Regions from separate parts of the Oceanobacillus sp. FSL K6-0118 genome, predicted to be linked through region 2. Evidence: predicted binding sites of a transcription regulator. Region 2 holds the regulator's gene; the other holds the start of a gene.

Region 1 (7,395 bases), 460 kb from region 2:
ATAAAAACTGTTAAACTTTATTAAAACTCCTCCGATAATAATAGTGTAGACGTCAGGAAGATGTTTACAATGGCCTAACGTTAGGAAACACCGGTAATTTCAAGTAGAAGTCTTCAAGAAATCCTTTTTTGAAGCAAATTTTATTTTGGTAGTAATTCCATTTGATGGAGTTATTATAAATTTAAAGCGAGACACAAGGACGTGACTTGCTAAAAACAAACACATGGAGGTAGAAAAAATGAGAATTAATCACAATATTGCGGCGCTTAATACTTATCGTCAGTTGGGTGCGGCAAACAATGCACAATCTAAATCAATGGAGAAATTATCTTCTGGGCTTCGTATTAACAATGCAGCAGATGATGCGGCTGGTCTAGCTATTTCTGAAAAAATGCGTGGACAAATTCGTGGATTAGATATGGCTTCTAAGAATGCTCAAGACGGTAAACTAGAAATGCCGCTCTAAACAGTAATGTCTAGATGAAAACTTCGTGAATTCGGTGGAACCCCAAACCAGCTTATGTGGATGGTGGGCAATACCGAGCCAAGCCTAATGAATCGGTAAACTAGTAGTTAGGAAGGTGTGACGGTCAGGTGGTGAGGAACCGTACCAATAACCCACCCACGAGCGCGGGGCATCCTATTGGGATGAAGATATGACCTGAACTTTATGGAAACATAAAGAAGTAGAGGATAAAAAACCACTGCGATAACATATTTGATTTCATTAATCCAAACAGCTGAAGGAGCTTTAAACGAAACACACTCTATTCTTCAACGTATGCGTGAGTTAGCTGTTCAGTCTTCAAACGACTCGAATACCGATACTGACCGCGCAGAGCTTCAAAAAGAAGTTAACCAATTAGCAAGTGCATTAAATGATATCTCTAAAGATACTGAATTCAATACAAAGAAATTGCTTGATGGAGAGTTTGAGGGAACATTCCACGTTGGCGCCAATCAAGGGCAAAACCTAAAAGTATCGATTGGGGATATGAGTGGTAATAAATTAGGGGTTGCTGATAAATATACTACTAACAATGATGGAACTAAACTAACAGCAGCTGGTGGAAAAGAATTAAATTATCAAGCTGCAGTAGCTGAACAGTCATATACAGCTTCAACTGATAATGGAAAGGCTAAAATTATCACTCTTGCAGATAATTCTAAGGCAACTTGGCAAGCTGAAGAAAAAGACGAAGATGGTAACGTAACTAAAGCGGCGGGTTATTACAATGGTAATGATTTAGTTCTCGCCGCCGATAAAGCGCTTGATGATAGTGCTACCGGCACGATTAAAGGAACTGAAGCAGGGTACTACGATAGTGACAACAAACTTGTTCTTCAAGCTGATGAAAAACTTGCTGAAGGTGATACGGTTACAGTAGGTATTAACATTTCAAATCAAAAAAGCGCAGATAGCGCGATTACAACAATTCAAAGTGCAATCGACAATGTATCTGCTGAGCGTTCTAAATTAGGTGCTGTGCAAAACCGTTTAGACCATACTATAAATAACCTAAACACATCTTCTGAAAACCTAACTGCTGCGGAATCTCGTATCCGTGACGTAGATTATGCTTTAGCTGCTTAGGCAGTGACAAGCACAGTCGTCCTAGCTGGTAACGGCTAGAGATTATAATCGGGTGAATTGCTGGAAACCCCTTAGAGCTTTTCTTACCACAACGCAGTTGGAAACGGCAAGCGTGAGGGTTTAAAAAAAGAAAAGATATGGGCAATCAGCAGCCAAGCTCCTGTCTCGAAAGAGTGGAGAAGGTTCAACGACTAGGATAAACCGTCTAAAGGCTAAGCTTATGATGATGAAATCCATAGGTGAAACAATGACCATCAGAATTGTGAAACCGAAGTGCCCGACCCTTACTAGATTGCTAGAAGGTGAAGATATAGTCTAGTCATTTATGAAAGTAAATGTTCGCACGATGGCGAAAGAAATGATGGAACAAACTAAGAACTCAATCTTAGCACAAGCATCACAAGCAATGTTGGCTCAATCTCAACAATTACCTCAAAATGTTTTACAACTTTTACGGTAATTATTGAAAGGGCGTCTTATCTAGTAATGGATAAGAGCATCACTGGGTGAATTGCTGGGACTTCCTAAAGCTTCATCAACCACAACGTAACTGGAAACGGTCGGCGTGAGGGTATGAAAATGATGAGGATGAAACAATGGATAATCAGCAGCCAAGCTCCTGTGAGGAAACTTTGGAGAAGGTTCAACGACTAGAGAACACGGTCTAAGGCAATTGCTATGACTATGAATCTCGTAGGGCAGCAAAAGCTGTTCGAAGTGCCCAGCTCCATGGAAAACGTGGATGAAGATATAGTCTATTCTGTAACTGAAAGGTGCAGTCGCAAAGCAAGCGAACCAACAACCACAAGGAGTTTTACAACTTCTTCGTTAATTTTAAATTATTGAAGAGGACTCTAGCATTGCTAGGGTCTTTTCTGTTGTATTTAAACAAAAGGGAGGGATCAAAGATGGAGTTAGTTGAAAGATATTTAGACAATAAAATTGCTATACTGATTATAGAAACATACTTAGAAGTTGGTGAAGAAAATTTAGATGAAAATATAGATCCTAGGGAGGCCTTACAATATCTTTTATATTGGAATGTGATTCCAGATAACATTTTTCAGGAGTTATACGCTATATTGGAAAATAAATCCGTAACGAGAGTTTCTCATGGAATTTATAACAGATTTCTTAGAAATATTAAAGAGTAAAGTACGGGGTGGTGAGCTACGAAAATTAACTGAAGTTTTTTGTCCTTTTCAAACAGTTGCTATCTTCCTTATTTTAAGGAAGATAGGGAAAGTCGATTGTGCCCCGAATTCCAGCTGATTACGATTAATACACACAAGGAAATACTAAAGCAACTAAGCAAATTCTCTAATGTTTAACTTATAATAACTGAACGTTGAGATATATTATAATCATATATTGAATGTTTGTTCTTGGGCACTAGAAGTTTTTAAGTAACAACCCAACTTAAGCTACTACTTCTACTAGTGGGGTAGTAGCTATTTTCATTGTTAGGGAAGTTCAGAATCTGGTGTTCTTCTGTTAGTATGCTACTGCTTTAAAGTGATAAAGTGAATGTGGGATAATTCCTGTTATTTGGGTATTTGAGTAGGAGCTTACTATTAAACTCATCTTAGGTAGTTAAAATTCAATATCTACTCAATCACATCTAAATGAGAACATTAATTTTGAGATATAAAACATTAAAGACCTCAAATAAATTTGAAGTCTTTAATGTTTTATATCCTATTTATATTTCCCCATTTTTTCGCAACTCCGAAAGTTTATAAACCACGGACCAATATGAACGACCAATACTTTCTGCAATAGATTGATCTGTTTGATTTTGCTTTTTTAGTTTAATTAGAAGCTTTATTTCTTCTTCAGAATATGTTCTTGAACGGTTTGAGCTACTTATAAGCAGATTGTAATTAGGATATAATTGTTTGTATTTGTCCTTCTCTTTCTTTAGTCTGAAATCCCAGTTAGTTTTATAGTACATCGAAGGACAGGTTGCAGTAACTTCTTTTATTTGTTCTAAAAAATTAAAAGTTTCTTTAACAGAGGTTGTTCTTAAAATATAGCCATATCCATCGTTTCTTTTGCATTTCTTAAGATTGATGTTGAAATACTTTTGTATATGTTCCTTTAATATATCCAAATCATTTGGTTTGTAGTTTTGTAGGTAAAGATATATATGTGGTGTAAGAAATATATTTTTCTTTTGATGATTAATACGTTTGGATAATACTAATGATCCGTCGTCCATGTATAAAATAGCAAGAAAATGTTGGAGTGTGCATTGTTTAACCAGTTCATGAGGTATCTGTTTATTACCGTTTAGGTCATAGAACAAAGAATACCAATTAGTAAATAGTTTACAAGATTTGGATCTTAATGTATTACTTCTAGGTGTAATGTATAACAAATCAGGTAGGAAGTTTTGTTTCCATAATCTATAATCCTTTTGTTCAGTACCATAATGTTCACGGTAACTATTATTGATTCTTCGACTGTTGGGATAAATTTTAGTAATTTCACCATCTCCTATTATACTTGCAACTAAAATGTTAAATTGAACTTCATCTAGGTTATACATAATTGTCCCCCTTAAAGTATTTCTTTTATTATATCACGATAAAGGAACATTTGTTCTGTTTTTGGTTAAATTTCTTAGGCAGCACTTAGAAAACTTTTACAAAATAACGAAACAGCTTTAACTATTGGAAAGAAAAATGGACTGGATGACTTGTAAGCTTGTTTGAAAATTATGGTTATGTTTGAATAGTATTGTATAGTATTTAGGTGATGTGGAGAGAATTTCGATTCAATCTTGTAATAGCTACCCTCCGTTATCATTCCATTGCGTTTTTTCAATTTATTTTGTATACTATTAATTGAACAGTGGTTAATAAAATGGAGAGATAGTGAATATGGCGGCTAGAAAAGCAGTGGCAAAAGAATTAACTCGTGACATGATTATGGATGCAGCTAGAGATTTGTTTGTAGAAAAAGGATATCAACAAGTTTCAATGAGACAAATTGCAAAGAAATTGAATTATAGTCATGGAGCAATATACTATCATTTTAAAAACAAGGCAGAATTGTTTTATGCGTTAGTCAAAAATCATTTTCTGATGCTTGATCAGAAAATAGAAGAGATTGTTAATGATGAAGCCTCTAATGAAGAAAAACTAGGGCAGCTTTTTTTCGGGTATATTGAGTTTGGGCTAACACATCAAAATCATTATGAAATTATGTTTTTAACTAAAGACGATGAAGTAAGAAATTTTATTAATGAAAGCCCAATGGTGACATACCAAAAATTTGCCAATCAAGTTAGTAAGCTAAGTGAAAAGCAAATGACCATTCGAGAAATATGGTCAATCTTTATTTCATTGCATGGGTTTGTTACACATTACCTAGGGCATATTACAACATTTGATGAAGTGAAAAGCGCAGCACGGTTTCACGTAAACATGCTTCTACGATGGACGAAAAAATAAGGTACCATACCTTATTTTCAAATAAAATTGACCAGTGGTTAATTAAAGGGAGGAATAAGTAATGAGAAGGGCATTAGTATTAGGGGCTACAGGTGGAATGGGATATTCCATAGTCAATGAATTATCAAGTCGAGGAATAAAAGTTGTGGCCTTTGCACGTAATAAAGAAAAGTTAACACAAATGTTTAAGGCAGACCCCAATATAGTTATTCAATCCGGGGATGTTTTTAATCGAAAACAATTAGAAAATGTTGCAAGTGACGTAGATGTAATCTTTCAAGCTATAAATATTCCATATGGTGATTGGCAATCGAATCTAATACCATTAAATGAAAATGTTATTACCACTGCTAAGAAAGTCTCAGCTAAAGTTGCAATTGTGGATAATATTTATGCCTACGGTAAAAGTAATGGTGATAAAGTATCTGAAACTACTACAAAAAGGCCGAATACAAGAAAAGGGAAATTGCGATTAGATATGGAAAAGTTATATAAAAATTCCGGGGTTCCTTACGTAATAGCGCATTTTCCGGACTTTTACGGGCCATATGCCGAAAACGCGCAACTTAATTATATGATTAGACAAATCGTAGCTGGTAAAAAGGCTAGATTTATAGGAAAACAAGATGTATTACGAGAGCATATTTATACACCTGATGGGGCAAAGGCTATTGTTGAGCTTGCTTTACGTGAGGATTCCTACTGGCAGTGTTGGAATATTCCTGCATATGATGTGATTACAGGAGAGGAAATTATTAAGCTAATTCGCGAAACAACAGGATATACGAAGAAGGTAGGTTTAGTAACCAAAAATATGCTCCGTTTTATCGGATTATTTAATAAGCAGATGCGTGAATTTGTGGAAATGCAGTATTTAAACGAAGATCCTGTTGTTTTAGATGGACGAAAGTTTGAAGAGCATATCGCTCCGATTCCGAAAACACCTTATGATAAAGGATTAAAAAATACTATTAATGTCTACAAGAATGAGGTTTAGAAAAAGATCCGTATTCTATAAAAGTTCAAATATAATTAGATCTATTAAGGTATTTTTTAAGGGAATACATGATAAAGGGTATTCTCTCTTTTCTTTTATGGATTTTTAATAGTGGATTATTAATAAAAAGGTGGGTCTAAAAAAACAAGTCATGAAGTCCATCATGCGGTAATCCACGAAGGTTGGAGTAAAAATGGGAAGCGCATTTCCCTAAAAAATCCACAGGTCAACATGACAACCAAACCAACGAATGATTTTTGGAAAGAAGTCTAGGTGTATACAACTAATCATTATTCCTTAGAAAAATCCATTTCTTAAGTTGTCATTTTTTATTGTATTGCATTACAATAAAAGCATATGGTAGATGTGGTAAACAATAAATATTGTTTTTTCACTAAACGAATCTTCTGAGTGGTTTTATTTTCATCCTTATGATTTATTATCTTTTAAGGAGGGTAAACTCATGAGTACTCCCCAATTTGATAGAAAACTATCATATTCTGATTACTTATTATGGGATGATGAAGAACGTATTGAGATTATTGATGGTATCCCTTACAACATGTCCCCTGCACCTTCTACAAAACATCAGCAGGTATCTATGAATTTGTCTTTTCAACTTATGAATTTCTTTAAAGAGAGAAATTGCCAGGTGTTTGCTGCCCCATTTGATGTACGATTATTTTCTAAAGGGAAAAAGAATGACGAGGTATTTAATGTTGTGCAGCCAGATATTTCTGTTATTTGTGATACAAATAAGCTTGATGACCAAGGATGTATAGGATCACCAGACTTCATTATTGAAATTCTTTCACCTTCAAGTGTAAAAATGGACAAAATAGTGAAAAGGAATTTGTATGAGAAGGCAAACGTAAAGGAATATTGGATAGTAGATATACTGAACAAACTTATAGAAGTTTATTATTTGGATAGTAAAAATCAATATGGTAAGCCACTCTTCTTTACGATAGAAGACGATATAAAATCTTATTTTTTTGGAGGACTAGAAATAAACCTTAAAGAAATATTTTGAAATATGGATCCTGTCCCCGTGCTTTTAAGTAGTGCTTGCCACCGCTCGAATAGGGCCATTGACTAGTTTTCAGTTGCTTAAAAAATGATTGTTGTCACAGACATTAGAGTAATAGTAAAAGAGAATCTCCTATTTATGTAGGAAATTCTCTTCTTATATCAACTCATCTGTACATGATGCAAGTGTGCAAACATCCCATCACGTGCAAGTAGTTCTTCATGACTGCCTTCTTCCTCAATTCCATCTTTGCTTACCACCATAATGCGGTCGGAATTCTTGATCGTTGCCAGCCGGTGGGCGATGACTAAGGTTG
Region 2 (7,395 bases):
ACACGATTTTTTACTTGTGGAGGAATCACTTCATTTTTATAAGCTTCATCCTGTTCATTAAATCGATCCCATGATGGCATACTTACAACACTTACATCTATATCTTTTCCTTTAAGAACCTTTTGAGCTTCAACTGCAAGTGACACTTCTGAACCAGTTGCAAGAAGTAGCGCATCAGGAGTTTCATTTTCGGCCTTGCTTACAATATAAGCACCTTTTTTCACACCCTCATATGCGGCTTCTTTCGTTCCCTTCAGTGTAGGAAGATTTTGTCTTGAAAGGACAAGTGCTGTTGGTCTGTCAGTTGATTCAAGCGCTAAACGCCATGCTGCTTGCACCTCATTCCCATCTGCGGGTCTAATAACAGATAATCCAGGCATAGCTCTTAAGGACGCCAATTGCTCAATTGGTTCATGTGTTGGTCCATCTTCGCCAACCGCAATAGAATCATGAGTAAATACATAAGTGACAGGCGTATTCATGATGGATGCAAGGCGAATAGATGGTCTCAAATAATCACTGAATACAAAGAATGTACCACCATATACTTTTAAACCACCGTGTAGAGCCATCCCATTTAAAGCAGCTCCCATAGCATGTTCACGTACTCCGAACCAAATATTTCTTCCAGAGTAATTATTCCTTGAGAAATCTTTTTCATCGTTCATATATGTTTTATTTGAACCCGCTAAATCCGCGCTACCACCAAAGAAATGAGGAACAGATTTTGATATGGCATTTAATACTTCTCCTGACGATGCTCGTGAAGCAAGAGATGAACCTGTTTCATATACGGGAAGAGATTTTTCCCATCCATCTGGCAACTTGTCATTTAGAACAAACTCTAACTCCTTAGCTAATTCAGGATATTTTTCTTTATAAGAACTTAATAATTCATTCCATTCCGCTTCTTTATTTGAACCATTTTTTACAATCTTTTCATTAAAATCAGCATAAACTTCTTCAGGTACATGAAAATCATCATGGGTCCATTCATAAAATTCCTTTGTTAATTTAACTTCGTCTACACCAAGCGGAGCTCCGTGAGAAGCAGCAGATGCTGATTTGTTTGGTGACCCATATCCAATTACAGTTCTTACCTCAATAAGAGTTGGTTGTTCTTTATTTGCTTGTGCTTCTTTTATTGCATTTCGAATTTGTTTAATATCATTTCCATCTTCCACCCGAAGAACTTGCCAACCGTAAGCTTTAAAACGCTGTTCTGTATTATCAGAGAATGATTTATGTAAATCACCGTCTAATGAGATTTCATTTGAATCATACAGCGCAATCAGTTTCCCCAATCTAAGATGACCAGCTAATGAAGCAGCTTCATGGGAGATGCCTTCCATTAAATCCCCATCACTAATAAGTGCATAAGTATAGTGGTCCACAATAGCTATGTCCTGCTTATTAAACTTACTAGCTAAATGCGCTTCTGCCATTGCCATCCCTACAGACATTGCAATTCCTTGTCCTAAAGGCCCTGTTGTTGCCTCTACTCCATCAGTATGATGAACTTCGGGATGCCCAGGTGTTTTTGAACCCCATTGACGAAATTGCTTGAGATCTTCCATAGAAACATCATATCCAGATAAATGAAGTAGGCTATATAAAAGCATAGAACCATGACCCGCCGATAATACAAAACGATCACGATTAAACCATTTTGAGTTCTTTGGATTATGGTTCATAAAATCTGTCCATAGCGTATATGCCATTGGAGCTGCTCCCATAGGTAACCCAGGGTGTCCGGAATTAGCTTTTTCTATTGCATCGATAGATAATGTACGAATCGTGTTAATTGATAATTTTTCCACGTTTGACAAAATATTTAACTCCTTTCACTAATGAAAATGTCTCCAACATATTCTATGTTAGTATGTCACAAGTGAAGTTAGTTTATTTCTCAAACAAATTATTCTTTCTAATTCCCTCTATCGAATGATTAATGTTTTCTATTTCTCTCTTGCAGCTCTCTAACTTTCTTCGGAGTTACATCGTTTCCTTTAGGATCGATTACCGTCATTGATTTCATATGATTTTTAAAAGAGCTTCTGACGTTTTTTAAATAATCTTCACGAAGTTCTTTCTGCTCTTTTGCCTCTTCCTCAGTCAGTCCTGTACTCTTTGATTTCCTAGCTAATTCATTGATACGATTTAATTTTTCTTTTGAAAGCATATAAAATGTTTTCCTTTCTATTTAAATAAAGACAAGAACCTTATTGAACTCGCACTTTTAAGTAAGTTCTTGCCATAAATCTTACTATTCCATATGAACATATTCAAGTATTTTGGTACTCTTGATATCTTCTATGAACAGTTGCTTTGGATACATGAAAACCCATCCCATTAAGTGTTTTTGTAATTTCCTCAAAGGTTAAATTATTTTGTCTTAATCTAACTACTTCTTCAATCGGAAACTCTAATCTTTCTCTACCAATTGCTTTATGTTGATTTGATAGATTTTTAGAGGGATTGTACCCTTTTTCGATTGCCCTTTTCATTCCTCTTTTTATCTTAGCATTATGAATCTTTCTTTGATACTCCTCTACAATACCCACTATTTGTAAAACCATAGAATCCGATTCTGACAATTCTAATTCTCCGTCATGAATGGCAGTGTAAATAGGTATTTTTAACTTATGTAGTTGATGGAATAATGCAATCTTCGTATTTCCTCTTCCTAGTCTAGTCTCATCCTGTATCAATAAACAATCTGCTTTCTCTTCAGAAAAAAATTCTAACATCGCAAAAATTCCATCTCTGTTTATTTCATATCCACTAGCCTTTTCCTCTATACAATCGATAACTTCCATTTGATATCTACCTGCTAATTTAAGTAATTCATCTTTTTGACGACTTAGCGACGTTTCTTGTGTCATTTTATCTGTACTAACACGACAATATATAATAGCTTTCATTGACCACTACCTACCTATACACTAATTATAATAGAAATATATATAAATCCTAACGTTAAACCAAATGAAATTAAATAAAAAAGATCCGTTTTCGTTATCTTCCCAAACATAAATTGTCCTCCTACCTAATAACAGAACCTTTGTTCGTTTGTTAGATCTATTATCACACGAACATACGGTCTTGTCAACTATTTGTTCGAACGAGTGTTTGCTTAAATTAGTTAATAATGGTAAACTATCATTATTAAAATATTATGTGCGAGGTGAGTAATAGATGACAAAACTTTCTAATAGACAACAAATGATTCTTGATTTTATAAAAGATGAAGTAACTAAAAAAGGTTATCCACCTTCCGTTCGGGAAATAGCTTTAGCGGTAGGGCTTGCGTCAAGTTCTACCGTTCATGGCCATTTAGAAAGATTAGAAAGCAAGGGTTATATTAGAAGAGATCCTACTAAACCTAGGGCAATTGAAATTTTAGCTCAATCAGAAGATAGTAATATTCCAAAAGATGAAGCTCGTTATGCACCCGTCATAGGGAAAGTCACAGCGGGTGTACCAATTACAGCAATTGAAAATATAGAAGAATATATTCCAATTCCAGCTTCAACAGCAAGTCCTGATGATAATTTATTTGTCCTTATTATTGATGGAGAAAGTATGATAGAGGCTGGTATTTTAGACAAGGATATGGTTATTGTTAAACAACAAAATAATGCTAATAATGGCGATATTGTCGTCGCAATGACGGAGGAAAATGAAGCAACCGTAAAACGATTTTTTAGAGAAAAAGATCACATTCGTTTACAACCAGAAAATGCAACAATGGAACCTCTACTATACAAAAATGTAAGTATACTGGGTAAGGTTATCGGCCTGTATCGACATGTACATTAAGACAAAAAAAGAGAATCCGCGGATTCTCTTTTTTTATCTATTAGTATATAGTCATATACTGTTCTCTTTCCCAAGGATGAACTTGGAGTCTGAACATATCCCATTCAATCTCTTTCGCTTCAACAAAGTGTTCAAATAAATGATCACCTAGAGACTCGACAATTACTTCATCTTTTTGCAAGAGATCTAATGCACCTTTTAGTGTTACTGGTAAGTCTAGTATTCCTTCTTCTTCACGTTCTTCTTTCGACATAACATAAATATTTCTATCAACTGCTGTAGGAGGAGTTAATTTATTTTCAATACCTGATAGTCCAGCAGCTAATAATACGGACAATGCCATATATGGATTTGCAGAAGGATCTACACTGCGGACTTCAAGACGCGTACTTAATCCTCTTGAATTCGGAACACGTAATAACGGGCTTCTATTTGATGCAGACCATGCCACATAAGATGGCGCCTCATAACCAGGAACCAAACGTTTATAGGAATTGATCGTTGGGTTTGTAATCGCAGTAAAGGCTGTAGCATGTTGAATAATACCCGCCATGAAATGGTATGCTGTTTCACTCAACTCCAAATCCCCTTTTGTGTCATAAAAAACATTTTCACCTTTTTTAAATAAAGACATATTAATGTGCATTCCAGATCCATTTACTCCGAAAAGTGGTTTAGGCATAAATGTTGCATGCAAATTATGTTTTCTAGCAATTGTTTTAACTACTAATTTAAAAGTTTGTATATCATCCGCATGTTTCACAGCATCAGAATATTTAAAATCAATTTCATGTTGTCCTGGTGCACCCTCATGGTGAGAAGCCTCAATTTCAAATCCCATTTCTTCTAATTCAAGAACGATGTCACGGCGACAGTTTTCCCCTAAGTCCGTGGGAGCCAAATCAAAGTAACCTGCTTGGTCATTTAATTCTAGTGATGGATTCCCTTTTTCATCTAATTTGAATAGGAAAAATTCTGGCTCTGCACCGATATTAAAAGCATCAAAACCAAGTTCTTCCATTTTCTTAAGATTGCGCTTAAGGTTGTATCTTGGATCCCCTTCAAATGGTGTTCCATCTGGTTTGTAAATATCACAAATAAAACGTGCTACTTTACCTTTTTCAGAAGTCCACGGAAAAACTACAAACGAATCTAAATCAGGGTATAAATACATATCCGATTCTTCAATACGTACAAAGCCTTCAATAGATGAACCATCAAACATCATTTTATTATCTAGCGCTTTTTCTAATTGACTTAAAGGTATTTCCACATTTTTAATTATTCCAAGCATATCTGTGAATTGTAAACGTATGAACTTCACATTATTTTCTTTAATTTGTCTCACTACATCTTCTCTTGTATATTTTGGCATCTGTTGTCCTCCTACATCATGTTAATAGATTAAATAATAACTAGCCAAATAAAATTCAAACAAACTTACCATTAACGATTAGAAAAAAATCTTGAAAGCTCTCCTTGCCTTAAATTTACTTGCCCGAGTCTATCTGGGTGTTTCAATTCATTCCTTAAGATCTTTCGTAACTCTTTCAAACTTAAATCGTTATCCTTTGATTTTACATTCTTTTCTTTCTCTTCTTTTGATGATTCTTCAACCATTAGCTTAATCCCCGCTAAATTTAATCCCTTATCAAGAAGATCTTTAATTTCTAATAGTCTATCCACATCATTGAAAGAAAATAATCGTTGGTTCCCTTTTGTTCTCTCTGGAAAAACTAATCCATGCTCCTCATAATATCGTATTTGTCTAGCGGTTAATTCCGTTAATTTCATAACGATACCAATTGAAAACAAAGGCATTGAACGACGCTCTTTATCATTCAATAAAATAACCCCCAATACTCACTAAAGTATAAACGATGTAAGGTTTAGTGTCAATCGAATGTTAGGTTTCCTTACATGAAGTTTATTTTACGATTAAATGCCCTGCTTTCACTAAACTTTTTACAGATTCAATGATCGCAATTTTCACGTGAGTATATGTTAGACCTCCTTGCACAAAAGCTGTATAAGGGGGTCTTATTGGTCCATCTGCAGAAAGTTCAATACTAGCCCCTTGTATAAAAGTACCAGCTGCCATAATAACCTCATCATCGTATCCCGGCATTTCACTTGGATATGGAGTAACATAAGAATTAACTGGTGAATTCCGCTGAATAGCTTGGCAAAAAGAGATCATTTGCTGCGCATCTTCAAATGTTACCGACTGAATGAGATCCGTTCTTTTTTCTAAATAATTAGGTGCTGTTTGAAGGCCTGCTAATTCTAAAAATCTTGACGTGAATACAGCGCCTTTTAGTGATTCTCCCACGATATGAGGGGCCAGAAAGAATCCTTGAAACATTTCCTGTAGCATATTAAATGTTGCACCTGTTTCTTTACCAAGACCTGGGGCCGTTAAACGATTCGCACAGCTTTCAACCAATTCTTGCTTTCCAACTATGTACCCGCCCGCTCTGACAATTCCGCCACCTGGATTCTTGATTAAAGAACCAGCCATAATATCTACACCAACATGAAGGGGTTCTTTTTCTTCCACAAATTCCCCGTAACAATTGTCTACAAATACAATTAAGTTTGGATTAATTTCTTTGACAAACTGAACCATCTCTTCAATTTCCGCAATCGTGAAAGACGGTCTATCATCGTATCCTTTTGAACGCTGTATACCGATTACTTTTGTCTTTTCAGATATAGCTTTTTCTACTCCAACATAATCAATCCCTCCTTCTCTTGTAAGGGATACTTGATTATAGTCGATATGAAAATCTTTTAAAGAACCCGAATTCTCTCCCCTAATACCGATTACCTCTTCCAATGTATCGTAAGGCTTTCCAGTAATATAGATAAGCTCATCTCCGGGGCGTAATAGACCAAAAAGTGCCGTAGTTATAGCATGTGTACCCGAAACAATTTGCGGTCTAACGAGTGCATCTTCTCCACCAAATACTTCAGCATAAACCGCTTCTAATCCTTCTCTACCCATATCATCGTATCCGTAACCACTTGTTGACTGGAAATGGCTATCACTTATTCGATGTTTTACAAAAGCGTCTAACACCCTTTTTTGATTCACTTCCACTATTTCCTGAATATTTTTATGAATACCTTCACAATCTTTCTCTGCTTGTTTCACTAGTGTTTCTAACATTTCTCCATTCTCCTTACCTAAAACTTGCCAATATTTTATTTTAATCCATTACATGATTTAATGGATGATTGGCCCGAATATATCCACTAACATTAAATTTATTGGATTGTTCATCAAACTGTTTAGCCGTTATTATTGTATCACGTTCTAGTTTAGCTAACATATTTCCATCATTAATTTGAATACTATAACTTTTCCATTGTTCCATTAATATTTTCTCAATTCGCACTAACATTTGATTAAGTTCCTCATGATTATAAGCACTAATTAAGATGTTAGGGTGATGAATTGGGAAAAATTCAGTTTCTAATAAATCCTTTTTGTTATAAACAGTGAGCATTGGAATCGTATGGGAGTCTAATTCCTCTAATAATTTCATCACCGTTCTCTGTTGTTCTTCC

The links. Region 2 encodes LexA, which represses DNA repair genes until DNA is damaged. Its sites were predicted from a motif close to CGAACATATGTTCG; they were not measured.
Region 1: the regulator LexA is predicted to act here: its motif matches at 4,189-4,202, upstream of MHI02_RS08035 (DNA endonuclease).

Annotation. Positions count from the first base shown of each region.
Region 1 is NZ_JBBOVR010000001.1:1,546,505-1,553,899, forward strand. Features, by position in the region: partial or broken gene MHI02_RS08015 (flagellin N-terminal helical domain-containing protein) at 239-445, shown strand; partial or broken gene MHI02_RS08020 (flagellin N-terminal helical domain-containing protein) at 722-1,582, shown strand; gene MHI02_RS08025 (flagellin) at 1,953-2,054, shown strand; gene MHI02_RS08030 (hypothetical protein) at 2,503-2,748, shown strand; gene MHI02_RS08035 (DNA endonuclease) at 3,297-4,145, opposite strand; gene MHI02_RS08040 (TetR/AcrR family transcriptional regulator) at 4,480-5,052, shown strand; gene MHI02_RS08045 (SDR family NAD(P)-dependent oxidoreductase) at 5,114-6,049, shown strand; gene MHI02_RS08050 (Uma2 family endonuclease) at 6,513-7,082, shown strand; gene MHI02_RS08055 (ABC transporter ATP-binding protein) at 7,241-7,395, opposite strand, start outside.
Region 2 is NZ_JBBOVR010000001.1:2,010,685-2,018,079, reverse strand. Features, by position in the region: gene tkt (transketolase) at 1-1,832, opposite strand, end outside; gene MHI02_RS10385 (DUF896 domain-containing protein) at 1,949-2,182, opposite strand; gene MHI02_RS10380 (YneB family resolvase-like protein) at 2,286-2,924, opposite strand; gene lexA (transcriptional repressor LexA) at 3,199-3,822, shown strand; gene glnA (type I glutamate--ammonia ligase) at 3,863-5,197, opposite strand; gene MHI02_RS10365 (MerR family transcriptional regulator) at 5,269-5,643, opposite strand; gene MHI02_RS10360 (methionine gamma-lyase family protein) at 5,750-6,994, opposite strand; gene hflX (GTPase HflX) at 7,035-7,395, opposite strand, start outside.